Regions from separate parts of the Ligilactobacillus salivarius genome, predicted to be linked through region 1. Evidence: a T-box and tRNA genes for the amino acid it is inferred to sense, from the RefSeq annotation. Region 1 holds a T-box; the other holds one or more tRNA genes.

What was found. The T-box of region 1 lies ahead of PTA89_RS05475 (valine--tRNA ligase). A T-box ahead of a tRNA ligase gene usually reads a tRNA of that ligase, here a tRNA-Val.
Region 2: it has a tRNA-Val gene. The T-box ahead of PTA89_RS05475 (valine--tRNA ligase) is inferred to sense a tRNA for this amino acid. The anticodon was not compared.

Annotation. Positions count from the first base shown of each region.
Region 1 covers NZ_CP117983.1:1,091,976-1,099,698, forward strand. The annotation lists gene PTA89_RS05475 (valine--tRNA ligase) at 1-1,581, opposite strand, end outside; T-box leader at 1,639-1,843, opposite strand; gene thiI (tRNA uracil 4-sulfurtransferase ThiI) at 1,887-3,104, opposite strand; gene PTA89_RS05485 (cysteine desulfurase family protein) at 3,121-4,269, opposite strand; gene ezrA (septation ring formation regulator EzrA) at 4,404-6,116, opposite strand; gene PTA89_RS05495 (GAF domain-containing protein) at 6,300-6,749, shown strand; gene rpsD (30S ribosomal protein S4) at 6,965-7,570, shown strand; gene PTA89_RS05505 (YueI family protein) at 7,716-7,723, shown strand, end outside.
Region 2 covers NZ_CP117983.1:522,956-530,678, reverse strand. The annotation lists tRNA gene PTA89_RS02505 (tRNA-Phe) at 13-85, opposite strand; tRNA gene PTA89_RS02500 (tRNA-Asp) at 95-167, opposite strand; tRNA gene PTA89_RS02495 (tRNA-Met) at 172-245, opposite strand; tRNA gene PTA89_RS02490 (tRNA-Ser) at 256-345, opposite strand; tRNA gene PTA89_RS02485 (tRNA-Ile) at 386-459, opposite strand; tRNA gene PTA89_RS02480 (tRNA-Met) at 476-549, opposite strand; tRNA gene PTA89_RS02475 (tRNA-Pro) at 574-647, opposite strand; tRNA gene PTA89_RS02470 (tRNA-Arg) at 654-727, opposite strand; tRNA gene PTA89_RS02465 (tRNA-Leu) at 736-821, opposite strand; tRNA gene PTA89_RS02460 (tRNA-Gly) at 834-905, opposite strand; tRNA gene PTA89_RS02455 (tRNA-Thr) at 910-982, opposite strand; tRNA gene PTA89_RS02450 (tRNA-Lys) at 1,049-1,121, opposite strand; tRNA gene PTA89_RS02445 (tRNA-Val) at 1,125-1,197, opposite strand; rRNA gene rrf (5S ribosomal RNA) at 1,203-1,319, opposite strand; rRNA gene PTA89_RS02435 (23S ribosomal RNA) at 1,396-4,311, opposite strand; rRNA gene PTA89_RS02430 (16S ribosomal RNA) at 4,519-6,080, opposite strand; gene PTA89_RS02425 (CvfD/Ygs/GSP13 family RNA-binding post-transcriptional regulator) at 6,422-6,820, opposite strand; gene PTA89_RS02420 (NAD(P)/FAD-dependent oxidoreductase) at 6,940-7,723, shown strand, end outside.

The DNA of each region.
Region 1 (7,723 bases):
TCCTTGTTCATCACGAATTAAACCATGAATTAGAACATTCTTAAATGGACGACGTTTTGTAAATTCAACACTTTGGAAAATCATTCTGGATACCCAGAAGAAAATAATATCATAACCTGTAACCAATGTATTAGTTGGGAAATAACGCTTGAAATCAGGACTTTCAGTATCTGGCCAACCCATTGTTGAGAATGGCCATAATGCACTAGAGAACCATGTATCCAATACATCTGAATCTTGTTCCCAATTTTCGATATCTTCAGGTGCTTCTTCACCTACATAAATTTCACCAGTTTCTTTATGGTACCATGCTGGGATTTGGTGTCCCCACCATAATTGACGAGAAATAACCCAATCATGAACATTTTCCATCCATTGTGTAAATGTATGTTCAAAGCGAGGTGGCACAAAGTCTACTCTATCATCAGTTTCTTGATTCTTTAAAGCTGCTTCTGCTAAAGGTTTCATCTTTACAAACCATTGTGTTGAAAGACGTGATTCAACTTGTACCCCTGTTCTTTCAGAATGTCCTACACTATGTACGATTGGTTCAATCTTCAACATGTAGCCTTGCTCTTCAAGATCAGCCACGATTGCCTTACGTGCTTCAAATCTGTCTAAACCTTCATATTTACCAGCATTAGCATTCATTGTAGCATCTTCATTCATTGTATTGATGCGTTCCAAATTATGTCTATTACCTACTTCAAAGTCATTAGGGTCATGAGCTGGTGTAATCTTAACCATACCTGTACCAAATTCAGGATCAACATATTGGTCAGCAATAATTGGAATATGTCTACCTTGTAATGGTAGAACTAAAGTCTTACCTACAATATCCTTATAACGTTCATCATCAGGATTTACGGCAACTGCTACGTCACCCATCATAGTTTCAGGACGAGTTGTAGCAATTTCAATATAGTTCTTGCCATTAAATGTCGTATCGTCAGCAAATGGATATTTAACATGGTAAAATGCACCTTTATCATCTTTATGAATAACTTCAATATCTGATAAAGCAGTACGAGCTTTAGGATCCCAGTTAATAATATATTCACCACGATAGATTAATCCTTTTTTGTACAAAGTAACGAAGACTTTTCTTACAGCTTTAGATAATCCATCATCTAAAGTAAATCTTTCTCTATCGTAATCTAAAGACAAACCTAACTTAGCCCATTGTTGATGAATGATGTCAGCATATTCGCCTTTCCATTCCCAAACTTTTTCTACGAATTTTTCACGTCCTAAGTCATACCGAGAAATTCCATCTTCAGCTAATCTGGCCTCTACCTTAGCTTGAGTTGCAATACCAGCATGGTCCATCCCTGGTAACCATAAAGTATCAAAGCCTTGCATTCTCTTTTGACGAATTATCATATCTTGCAATGTTGTATCCCATGCATGACCTAAATGTAATTTACCAGTTACATTTGGTGGTGGAATAACGATTGAATATGGTTTTGCTTCTTTATCTTCATTAGGTTTAAATAAACCTTTTTCGATCCATTCTTTATATCTGCCAGGTTCTACTTGACTTGGATCGTATTTAGTTGACATTTCTACTTCTTTTGTCATAATAATTATTCCTTTCTACATAATTTTAAGCAAAGAAAAAGGCATTGCCATCCTACTTAATAGGACGACAATGCCGTGGTACCACCTAAATTGAGTTTTTAACTCCACTTAAATCCTTGTTAACGAATCGAAATCCGGTTATCCCTACTTTATTCAAGATAACAGCTCACAAGCTACAATTAAAATAGCTATCGAAAATCTTTCACCAGACGATTTCTCTCTAATCCAAGCTTCTTTTAATCCTCTTGTTCATTGCTTATATGGATATATTCTATCTTTTGCTAGGTAATACGTCAAGATACTTTTTATAGTAATTCAGCAAAAACTTTCTTTTCTTGGTTTAAGAAAGTATCACCAATCTTAATTTCTGTAATCTCAATGCCATCAAGTGCTCGTTGAACTAAAGCATCTACGTCTAAACGTTCTTCATAGTAACGTGCCTTATCAATACGTGGCTTAGTTTTTGGAGCTGGTGGTGCAAAAATTGTACAGCAATCTTCAAATGGCATAATTGACAAATCAAAAGTATCAATATCTTGAGCTATTTTAATAATTTCATTTTTATCCATTGAAACTACTGGACGTAAAATTGGCATAGTAGTTACATCGTTAATGGCAGCCATACTTTCAAGTGTTTGAGATGCTACTTGTCCTAAAGCTTCACCATTAAAGATAGCTAATCCCTTTCTTCTTTGAGCAATTGCTTCTGTTAAGCGCAACATGAATCTTCTTTGAATTGTCATTAAATATCCTGATGGCACTTTTTCCTTAACTGTTTCTTGAATTTCAGTAAATGGAACTTGAATAAATCTTATCTTACCAACATATGGTGTCAATTTAGCAGTTAAGTCTTTAGCTTTATTCAAAGCTTGTTCACTTGTATATGGAGGACTGAAGAAATGAACCATTTCAATATCCACTCCACGCTTCATTGCTAAATATCCAGCTACTGGTGAATCAATTCCACCAGAAAGCATCAACATTGCTTTACCAGCAGTTCCAACAGGCAAACCACCAGCACCGTCAATCTTTTCATGTGAAAGATAAATACCATCCGCACGAACTTCACAACGTAAAGTCATATCAGGATTTTTCATCTTCACTTTAATACCTGGAACTTCACGTAAAATATGACTACCTAGAATATCATTCATCTCATTTGTATCGTATTGATAGTTATGGTCAGAACGACGAGTATTGATTTTAAATGTCATTCCTTCTTTGAATTTTTCTTTCACCATTTCTACCGCAGTAGCCTTGACTTTCTCTATATCACGTTCAACTTTAATAGATGGTGAGAAATTTTGGATCCCAAAAACTTGCTTTAAACGTTTCATAACAGCTTCGTAATCTTCTCCATGTAATTGGATATGCATACGATCACGATGTGCCTTGATTACCAAATTTTCAAAACTATGCAAACTTTCACGCACATTAAATCCTAAACGATCAATGAAGTTTTTTCTATTTTTACCTTTAGTAGATAGTTCGCCGTAACGAACCATTATTTCTGTATATTGCATTTTCTTATCCTTTCAATTAAGAATTAATTTTTTTGAATTTTTCATATAGAACATCAAAAATTTCAATAAATTTGTCAGCTTCTGCTAAAGTATTTTTTTCATCTAGACTTATACGTACAGCGGATGTAGCAATATTATCCGGAATCTTCATTGCAGTCAATGTCCCAGATGTTATTCCCTTTTTAGATGAGCAAGCACTAGTTGTTGAAATATAGATATCATAATTTTCAAAAGCATGAACAATAGTTTCTCCACGAACTCCACTGATTGCAAAACATAAAATATGTGGAGCAAATTCATCGTTTAATTTAGAAAATACTGTTACTTTAGATCTTTTAGAAATATGATTATAGATTTTTTCTTTAATAGCTTTTTGTTGTGCTACTTTCTTTTCTTCATTTTCTAAAGTCAATCTTAAAGCTTTAGCCATACTTGCAATTGCAGGAAGATTCTCTGTACCACTTCGTAAAGCTTTTTCTTGACCTCCACCAGACATCAATGGTGCAATCATACGACCACGTTTTTTATACATGAATCCAATGCCACGAGGTGCATGGAATTTATGTCCAGAGAATGTTAAGAAGTCTACTCTATCTTGCTCTAATAATTCTTGAATACCTTTACCTACACCTTGAACTGCATCAACATGGAAATGTATTTTAGGAAAATCTTCCAGTACTGCTGCAATTTCTTTCAATGGTTGAATAGCTCCTACTTCATTATTCACAGCCATAATTGAAACAAGAATTGTATCCTTTCTGATAGCTGCTTTCAAATCTTCTGCAGAAACTCTTCCATTTTCGTCAACCGGAAGATATGTTACATCATAACCTAATTTTTCTAATTGATGTAGTGAATTTAAAACAGCTGGGTGTTCAACACTGCTAGTTATAATATGTCGTCCATATGGTCTTTTTTCAATTGCAGTTCCCTTTACGACCCAATTATCTCCTTCTGTTCCACCACTTGTAAAATAAATTTCATCAATATTGCAATGAAGTAAGTCAGCAATTTGTTTTCTTGATTGTTCTAACAAATTAAAAGCTTGTTCTCCCATCGCATGAAGTGAAGATGGGTTACCCCAAATCTTTTCACTAACAGCATTATAAGTACTTAATACTTCTGGTAGCACTTGTGTTGTTGCACTATTATCAAAATAAATCATATCTACCCTTCTTACAAATCAAAAATCTCATTACTTAGTCTAACAAAAAGTTAGTAGAAATAAAACTATTATTACTCTAACAGCAAAAAATTAGCTAATCAGCAGTTGTTACTGTTAATTAGCTAACTATACTTTTATTTAGAAAACATTGGTGGATGATTCTTTGAGTACTCTTCCATAATCTTTTTGGATGCACCCTCTTGAACCTTATCTACCGCATGCGAGATCGTATCCAATGCTTTTACATATTCATATTCCTTCTCAAATAATTGTACTGCTTGGTTGTAAGCAGCTGCCACATCTGGATATCTGTTTCGATAACGATTTGAATATTGTAAAATTTCTTCCGTTAAAATTGAACTAGAAATCAATTCGTCAGTCTTTTCACCCAAAATATCTAAATCACTTTGAGTATTTATCAATGATTTTGTAATTTCATCCATATTAATTTGAACTCGATTTAAATCTTTATCTAATTTTTCGATTTCATCGCTAACTTTAAAGAAATAATCCAAATAATCATCTGATAATCCTGGAAGGTTAAGCTTTTCAATTTCACGCTTCATTTTGTGAATTTCCAAGTCAAAATTCTTAACTGCATTTTGTGCTTCGCGCTCTTCTTTCCATAAACTTGCCACGCTATCATTGATTTCTTTTTGTTTCTTTTCTATATCAGTTAGAGCTTGCATATCAATTTCTATTCTCTGAGCAATAGAAGAATATAGGATTGCTTTTGTCCCAGCATCTTTAATAAATTGATCATACCAACTACGAATTCCCTTTAACCTGTCCGCTAAGCCTTGTGCACTTTCAATCTCATCATGATTGAGTGTGTAGTTTTGTTTTAATCTATCTAGATCCAACAATAAATTCTTTTCTTGCTTTTCAGCATGTTCAATGAACTTACCAAAGGTTGAAATTTTCTTTTGTACAAAAATCTTAGCCTTATATTCTTCTTCTAAAGTTTCATAGATAGCATCAATTTTATTAGCAATATCTTCATCTAAGACTTTAGCATTATCAACACGTAATTCCTTCAAGTTTTTATTATTTAAACTACATTGTTCTGCTAGATCTTTTAACTGTCCTAAAATATCTTTATCAAATGCAAACCCCTCATCTTGCATCTGAGCTACACCTTGCCGTAACTCTGATAATTGATCAGGAAAAACATTTTTTAGATTCTTGTAGATTCCAGGAATAACTTCTAAATCACGTTCCATACTTGCGGTATCTTCTTTTAATTGATTTAAAGGCTTATCAGAAGTTACAAAATCTCCACTTTCAGTTAATTTAGCATACTTATCAAAGTCTTCTTCTAACTTAGAAAGATTTTCTTCTAATTTGTCAATGCTTGGTCCAAATGAAAAGTTCTTAGCCAATAATGTCTTACGAATATCACGATACTTATCTTTTAATTCTGTAACAGCTTTTTGATGTTCTTCGGATTTTTCTTTCATCTCATTGACAGCTTCTTCAAGTTGACGAGTTTCTTCTTTAACATGTTGTAACTTAGATCCAACTTCTAATAACTCTGAACGTTCTTGCATAAACTTGTAACGTTCATTCAAATCATTTAAATCTAAGATCATTTCCGAAATTTCTGGCATCTCACGGTTAGTAAGTTTCTTATGGCTTTTCTTGAGCTCCTCAAATTCACGTAGACTTTCACCCGTTAAATGTAATTTTTCAATTTTATTTAATTCGTTACCTAGAGTATTACTGCTTAATTCTTCAAGCTGAGTTTGATACTCATTTATTTGTTTTCTAAACGATCGTTGAAAATATATGACTCCAACATATATTCCAATGGCGACCGCCACAATAACCACAAAAAATAAAACCATAATAAATTCCCACCTAACATCTTATCGTCTATATCTATAAATTAGTCAATTAATATTGTAGGCTATTCGTTTTAATTGAAAATAACCCCATCTCAGTTTAAAATCTAATAATAATTATATCATTAATATAACTTTAGGTATATATTTTTTCAATTACAAAAAAGTAAAGAAAGGACTTTTTATATGACAAACTCACTTCTCTCACAACAATTGGATGCATTACTCACAAATGAAACTAATTTCATTGCAAATTTATCTAATGCTTCAGCACTTTTATATCAATCTTTATCTGATATTAACTGGGCTGGTTTCTATCTTTATGATGAAACAAACGATGAATTACATCTTGGACCCTTTCAAGGAAAAGTTGCATGTATGCATATAAAAAATGGCTCTGGCGTTTGTGGCACTGCACTTCAACAACAAAAAGTTTTACATGTAGATAACGTCCACGAATTTGCTGGCCATATTGCTTGCGACTCAGCAAGTAACTCTGAAATCGTGGTTCCTCTAATTAAGGATGATAAAATTATTGGTGTATTAGATATTGATTCTCCTTCCTTATCCCGCTTCTCTCCTGAAGATGAAGTTGAATTAGTCGAATTTTCCAAAACTTTATTAAAACACATATAAATTAGTTGACTTTTAATTTGTTTATGTTAAGATACACTTTGTGTAAAATAATGCAGCAGTGAGCGGTAAGAACGTCAACAGTTTATTGCTATATAATAGTTCGTCTAGTAACTCTTCGGCTGCAAGAGCGAAAGTCTAAAATAAACTGCACGAATACTAAGTTCACACGGATTATTTTACTCCAACTTAATTTTAATTTATTGGAGGAATTTTTAATGTCTCGTTATACAGGTCCTTCCTGGAAAGTATCTCGTCGTTTAGGTTTCTCTTTATCTGGTACAGGTAAAGAATTATCTCGTCGTCCATACGCTCCAGGTCAACATGGTCAAGATCGTCGTGGTAGTCTTTCTGAATATGGTTTGCAATTACGTGAAAAGCAAAAGTTACGTATGACTTATGGCTTAACAGAACGTCAATTCTCAAACTTATTCAAGAGAGCTGGTAAGATTCGTGAAGGTAAGCATGGTGATAACTTCATGATTCTTTTGGAACGTCGTTTAGATAACGTTGTTTACCGTTTAGGTTTAGCATCAACTCGTCGTCAAGCTCGTCAATTAGTAAACCATGGTCACATTACTGTTGATGGCAAGCGCGTTGACATTCCATCTTACGAAGTAGAACCAGGTCAAGTAATTTCTTTACGTGAACGTTCTAAGGACTTACAAATCGTTAAAGAAGCTCTTGAAGCTGTTGTTGGTCGTGTACCATTCGTTAACTTCGACGAAAACAAGATGGAAGGTACATTAGTACGTCTTCCAGACCGTGAAGAACTTGACGCAAATATTGACGAAGCACTTGTTGTTGAATTCTACAACCGTTAATATTTAGCTCAACAAAGAGATAACTCTTTTGATCCCACTATTGTTCATTTGAACATAGTGGGTTTTTATATATCCGTTTTAATAAATTTATAATTAGAATTATGATAATGTTTAACTACTCCCCTATTTTGAAAGGAGAATAATTATGACAAA
Region 2 (7,723 bases), 570 kb from region 1:
ATTAATATTAAATGGCGCGGGACAGAATCGAACTGCCGACACAAGGAGCTTCAATCCTTTGCTCTACCGACTGAGCTACCGAGCCATCATGTAACGGTCCTAGCCGGATTTGAACCGGCGATCTCCTGCGTGACAGGCAGGCGTGATAACCCCTACACCATAGGACCATAATTGCGGGAGCAGGATTTGAACCTACGACCTTCGGGTTATGAGCCCGACGAGCTACCAGACTGCTCCATCCCGCGATATTAAAAAAGGAGGATAAGAGATTCGAACTCTTGCGTGGTTTGACCCACCTGACGGTTTTCAAGACCGTTCCCTTCAGCCAGACTTGGGTAATCCTCCATAATAAATCATACTTGCAATTTTTAACAAGAAATCACAATGGACCTTGTAGGACTCGAACCTACGACCGGACGGTTATGAGCCGTCTGCTCTAACCAACTGAGCTAAAGGTCCAAGTGCTGTATGAATATCGCGGCGGGGGGGATCGAACCCTCGACCTCCCGGGTATGAACCGGACGCTCTAGCCAGCTGAGCTACACCGCGATCACTAAATGAATTATTCATTTATCGGGAAGACAGGATTCGAACCTGCGACCCCCTGGTCCCAAACCAGGTGCTCTACCAAACTGAGCTACTTCCCGCTAATATGCACCCAGCAGGAGTCGAACCTGCAACCTTCTGATTCGTAGTCAGACACTCTATCCAGTTGCGCTATGGGTGCATCAATAATGCCGAGGACCGGAATCGAACCGGTACGGTGATCACTCACCGCAGGATTTTAAGTCCTGTGCGTCTGCCAGTTCCGCCACCCCGGCGTATTATTGAAAAGCGGAAGACGGGATTCGAACCCGCGACCCCCACCATGGCAAGGTGGTGTTCTACCACTGAACTACTTCCGCATTATGCCGACTAGAGGATTCGAACCTCCGACCCCCTGTTTACAAGACAGATGCTCTGCCAGCTGAGCTAAGTCGGCATCAATAACAGTACTTAGTTATTGTAACTAAATTAAATTATAAAGTCAAGAACTTTTTTTCTTGAATGAGTCGTGACAGGCTCGAACTGTCGACCCTCTGATTAAAAGTCAGATGCTCTACCGACTGAGCTAACGACTCATATGGAGGATACAGGGTTCGAACCTGTGACCCCCTGCTTGTAAGGCAGATGCTCTCCCAGCTGAGCTAATCCTCCATATCGCACGGCGACTTCCTACCCTCGCAAGAGGCGTTCCTCTAACTACTCTCGGCGTTACGAAGCTTAACTTCTGTGTTCGGAATGGGAACAGGTGTATCCTTCGTGCCATCATCACCGCACTATTTACTTGAGATTTTATTCTCTCAAAACTAGATATCATTTATCTCTTTCACCGAAAACTCACGTTTTCTCTACTTGGTTAAGTCCTCGATCGATTAGTAATGGTCCGCTCCATGCCTCGCAGCACTTCCACTTCCATCCTATCTACCTGATCATCTTTCAGGGATCTTACTTACTTACGTAATGGGAAATCTTATCTCGAGGTGAGTTTCGCACTTAGATGCTTTCAGCGTTTATCTCATCCATACTTAGCTACCCAGCGATGCTCCTGGCGGAACAACTGGTACACCAGCGGTATGTCCATCCCGGTCCTCTCGTACTAAGGACAGATCCTCTCAAATTTCCTACGCCCGCGACGGATAGGGACCGAACTGTCTCACGACGTTCTGAACCCAGCTCGCGTACCGCTTTAATGGGCGAACAGCCCAACCCTTGGGACCGACTACAGCCCCAGGATGCGATGAGCCGACATCGAGGTGCCAAACCTCCCCGTCGATGTGAACTCTTGGGGGAGATAAGCCTGTTATCCCCAGGGTAGCTTTTATCCGTTGAGCGATGGCCCTTCCATACGGAACCACCGGATCACTAAGCCCGACTTTCGTCCCTGCTCGACTTGTAGGTCTCGCAGTCAAGCTCCTTTATGCCTTTACACTCTGCGAATGATTTCCAACCATTCTGAAGGAACCTTTGGGCGCCTCCGTTACCTTTTAGGAGGCGACCGCCCCAGTCAAACTGCCCACCTGACACTGTCTCCCACCGTGATTGCCGGCGAGGGTTAGAGTGTTCATACAACGAGGGTAGTATCCCACCAATGCCTCCATCGAAACTAGCGTTCCGACTTCTACGGCTCCTACCTATCCTGTACAAGTTGTACAAACACCCAATATCAAGCTACAGTAAAGCTCCATGGGGTCTTTCCGTCCTGTCGCGGGTAACCCGCATCTTCACGGGTATTATAATTTCACCGAGTCTCTCGTTGAGACAGTGCCCAGATCGTTACGCCTTTCGTGCGGGTCGGAACTTACCCGACAAGGAATTTCGCTACCTTAGGACCGTTATAGTTACGGCCGCCGTTTACTGGGGCTTCAATTCTGAGCTTCGCTTACGCTAACCCATCCTCTTAACCTTCCAGCACCGGGCAGGCGTCAGCCCCTATACTTCATCTTACGATTTTGCAGAAACCTGTGTTTTTGATAAACAGTCGCCTGGGCCTATTCACTGCGGCTGAGCTTGCGCTCAGCACCCCTTCTCCCGAAGTTACGGGGTCATTTTGCCGAGTTCCTTAACGAGAGTTCTCTCGCTCACCTTAGGCTACTCGCCTCGACTACCTGTGTCGGTTTGCGGTACGGGTGATTAAACTCTAACTAGAAGCTTTTCTTGACAGTGTGACGTCTCTCACTTCGCTACTAAATTTCGCTCCTCATCACAACTTATCCTTAAGTAGATAAGCATTTGACTCATCTACAGACTTATTGCTTGAACGTACATATCCAATAGTACGCATCGATAGCCTCCTGCGTCCCTCCATTGTTCAAACAAGTTTAACCAGTACAGGAATTTCAACCTGTTATCCATCGCCTACGCCTCTCGGCCTCGGCTTAGGTCCCGACTAACCCTGGGAGGACGAGCCTTCCCCAGGAAACCTTAGTCATACGGTGGACCAGATTCTCACTGATCTTTCGCTACTCATACCGGCATTCTCACTTCTAAGCACTCCACCAGTCCTTACGGTCTAGCTTCGCCGTCCTTAGAACGCTCTCCTACCATGTACCCTAAGGTACATCCACGATTTCGGTAATGTGTTTAGCCCCGTTACATTTTCGGCGCAGGATCACTCGACTAGTGAGCTATTACGCACTCTTTAAATGGTGGCTGCTTCTAAGCCAACATCCTAGTTGTCTATGCAATTCCACATCCTTTTCCACTTAACACATATTTTGGGACCTTAATCGGTGGTCTGGGCTGTTTCCCTTTCGACTACGGATCTTATCACTCGCAGTCTGACTCCCGGATATAAATCTGTGGCATTCGGAGTTTATCTGAATTCAGTAACCCAAGACGGGCCCCTAGTCCAAACAGTGCTCTACCTCCACGATTCTTAACTCCGAGGCTAGCCCTAAAGCTATTTCGGAGAGAACCAGCTATCTCCAAGTTCGTTTGGAATTTCACCTCTACCCACACCTCATCCCAGCATTTTTCAACATACACGGGTTCGGTCCTCCAGTGCGTTTTACCGCACCTTCAACCTGGACATGGGTAGGTCACCTGGTTTCGGGTCTACGTCAACGTACTATCTCGCCCTATTCAGACTCGCTTTCGCTACGGCTCCGGACTTTCCTCCTTAACCTCGCACGCTAACGTAACTCGCCGGTTCATTCTACAAAAGGCACGCCATCACTCATTAACGAGCTCTGACTACTTGTAGGCATATGGTTTCAGGAACTATTTCACTCCCCTCCCGGGGTGCTTTTCACCTTTCCCTCACGGTACTGGTTCACTATCGGTCACTAGGTAGTATTTAGCCTTGGGAGATGGTCCTCCCGGATTCCGACGGAGTTTCACGTGTTCCGCCGTACTCAGGATCCTGAACTGAGGAAACGAAGTTTCGTTTACGAGGCTATCACTCTCTTTGGCTAATCTTCCCAGATTATTCAACTACTTCGTTTCTTGGTAACTCAAATGTTCAGTCCTACAACCCTAAGAAGCAAGCTTCTTAGTTTGGGCTCTTCCCGGTTCGCTCGCCGCTACTGAGGGAATCGAATTTCTTTCTCTTCCTGTGGGTACTTAGATGTTTCAGTTCCCCACGTCTACCTTCAACTAAGCTATGAATTCACTTAGTGATAACAGGCGGTAAAACCTGTTAGGTTTCCCCATTCGGAAATCTCCGGATCATAGTTTACTTACAACTCCCCGAAGCATATCGCAGTTAGTCACGTCCTTCATCGGCTCCTAGTGCCAAGGCATCCACCATACGCCCTTAATAACTTAACCTAATATTATCTAACGATAATAGGTTATGAGTTTAGCGATTAAGAACTATAATTCTTGTTTTAAACTCTTTAAAACGCGGTGTTCTCGGTTTATTTTTAAGAAATAAATCAATATCTAGTTTTCAAAGAACAAAATCTTGAGAGATATGACCTCTCAAAACTAAACAAAGTATTCGATAAATGTACAGGTTCCGTAATTATTCCTTAGAAAGGAGGTGATCCAGCCGCAGGTTCTCCTACGGCTACCTTGTTACGACTTCACCCCAATCATCTGTCCCACCTTAGACGGCTGGCTCCTTGCGGTTACCCCACCGGCTTTGGGTGTTACAAACTCTCATGGTGTGACGGGCGGTGTGTACAAGGCCCGGGAACGTATTCACCGCGACATGCTGATTCGCGATTACTAGCGATTCCGACTTCATGTAGGCGAGTTGCAGCCTACAATCCGAACTGAGAACGGCTTTAAGAGATTAGCTAAACCTCGCGGTCTTGCGACTCGTTGTACCGTCCATTGTAGCACGTGTGTAGCCCAGGTCATAAGGGGCATGATGACTTGACGTCGTCCCCACCTTCCTCCGGTTTGTCACCGGCAGTCTCGCCAGAGTGCCCAACTTAATGCTGGCAACTGACAACAAGGGTTGCGCTCGTTGCGGGACTTAACCCAACATCTCACGACACGAGCTGACGACAGCCATGCACCACCTGTCACTTTGTCCCCGAAGGGAAAGCCTAATCTCTTAGGTGGTCAAAGGATGTCAAGACCTGGTAAGGTTCTTCGCGTTGCTTCGAATTAAACCACATGCTCCACCGCTTGTGCGGGCCCCCGTCAATTCCTTTGAGTTTCAACCTTGCGGTCGTACTCCCCAGGCGGAATGCTTATTGCGTTAGCTGCGGCACTGAAGGGCGGAAACCCTCCAACACCTAGCATTCATCGTTTACGGCGTGGACTACCAGGGTATCTAATCCTGTTTGCTACCCACGCTTTCGAACCTCAGCGTCAGTTACAGACCAGAGAGCCGCTTTCGCCACTGGTGTTCTTCCATATATCTACGCATTTCACCGCTACACATGGAGTTCCACTCTCCTCTTCTGCACTCAAGTCTTCCAGTTTCCAATGCACTACTCCGGTTAAGCCGAAGGCTTTCACATCAGACTTAAAAGACCGCCTGCGTTCCCTTTACGCCCAATAAATCCGGACAACGCTTGCCACCTACGTATTACCGCGGCTGCTGGCACGTAGTTAGCCGTGACTTGCTGGTTAGATACCGTCATCGAATGAACAGTTACTCTCACTCGTGTTCTTCTCTAACAACAGAGTTTTACGATCCGAAGACCTTCTTCACTCACGCGGCGTTGCTCCATCAGACTTGCGTCCATTGTGGAAGATTCCCTACTGCTGCCTCCCGTAGGAGTTTGGGCCGTGTCTCAGTCCCAATGTGGCCGATCAACCTCTCAGTTCGGCTACGTATCATCACCTTGGTAGGCCGTTACCCCACCAACTAGTTAATACGCCGCGGGTCCATCTAAAAGCGATAGCAGAACCATCTTTCATCTAAGGATCATGCGATCCTTAGAGATATACGGTATTAGCACCTGTTTCCAAGTGTTATCCCCTTCTTTTAGGCAGGTTACCCACGTGTTACTCACCCGTCCGCCACTCAACTTCTTACGATGAATGCAAGCATTCGGTGTAAGAAAGTTTCGTTCGACTTGCATGTATTAGGCACGCCGCCAGCGTTCGTCCTGAGCCAGGATCAAACTCTCATTTTAAAGTTTGTGACTCATTATTTTTACTAGCGAATTGACTTCGCAAATGTTTTTGCTTCTTTATAGAAGCCCTGCACATTTGTTTCATCGAAACTTTGTTTAGTTTTCAAAGATCATATATCCAAATCGCTTGATGCGACTTTTATATTTTATCACTTGATGAATATTTGTCAAGAACTTTTTTTGAATAAAAATTCAAATCATATTCATAACTTTCATCTTGCGACAACTTTTATATCATATCATCAACATCAATTGATGTCAACAACAATTTAAAAATTATTTTTGATGTCGTCTTTCGTAACAGACAACGATATACATCATACCTTGATTTTAATATCTCGTCAATAGTTTTTTTTATTTTTTTCAATATCTTCTAATGCCTCGTTTATCCACTTAGACATTCTCTTAGAAATAGGCTTGAACCCTTCTTGAACATGCTTATTAGTCCAATATTTTCGATGATTAAATCCTGGGCGTCTTTTTTCTCTAGAAAAATCAAAAGCTTTTTCTAAACATCTTATTGATAAACTTATCTTCCCAGTATACTCATCGATATCTATTATCATGACTCTTACCATTTGCCCAACTTTCAAAAAATTTCGAATGTTATCTACATATCCATGGTGACATTCAGAAATGTGTATCAATCCTTGAGTACGATTATCTAAACTGACAAAAGCTCCATATGGTTGAATACCAGTTATTCTGCCTTCAATTATCATTCCTATACGATAACGCATATATTAACCTCCCATTTATTTCTATATTCTATAATAACTGACTATCAGTTCTTTTACCATTTTATTTTATTTTTTATTTATGCTATTGTATCCTTAGTAATTTTTTAGGAGGGTAATTTATGCCTGAAGATAACTTATATGATATTTCTATTATTGGTGGTGGCCCTATTGGTATGTTTGCCGCTACTTATGCAGGAATGCGTTCAGCCAAAATCCAATTACTTGAAAGTTTAGGACAACTTGGAGGACAACCTCAAGCTTTGTTTTCAGAAAAGACAATCTACGATATTCCTGGATTTAGTTCCATTTCCGGTAAAGACTTAATTAGAAATTTAAATACACAATTACAGCAATTTAATGTTGACGTATATGTTAATAGTCCTGTTTTAAATATTCAAAAAACTGAGAAAAACCAATTTAAAATAATTACTAATAATAGAATCAGTTATAGTAAATCTGTTATTATTTCTACCGGAATTGGTTCATTCGAACCACGTCGTCTTAGAATAGCGAATGCTGAAGCACTAGAAAACGATAAATTATTTTATACTGTCAGCGATCCATCAATATTTGAGAACAAAACTATTGCTATTGCTGGTGGTGGTGATTCTGCTATAGATTGGGCCTTAGAATTAAATACTATTGCAAAAGATACTATTGTTATCCATCGTAGAAATCAATTTAGAGCTATGGAATCAAATGTAGCTAAGTTAAAAGAGTCTGATTCAAGAATAATGACCCCTTACACTATAGATAACCTTAGCACAGACAATTCTCATAATAACCTTACTATACAACTTAAAAAAGTACGTACTAAAGATACTGTTGAATTATCAGTAGATGCTTTATTAGTAAATTATGGTTTTATGTCTAACAATAGCATTTTAAAGTCATGGGATTTAG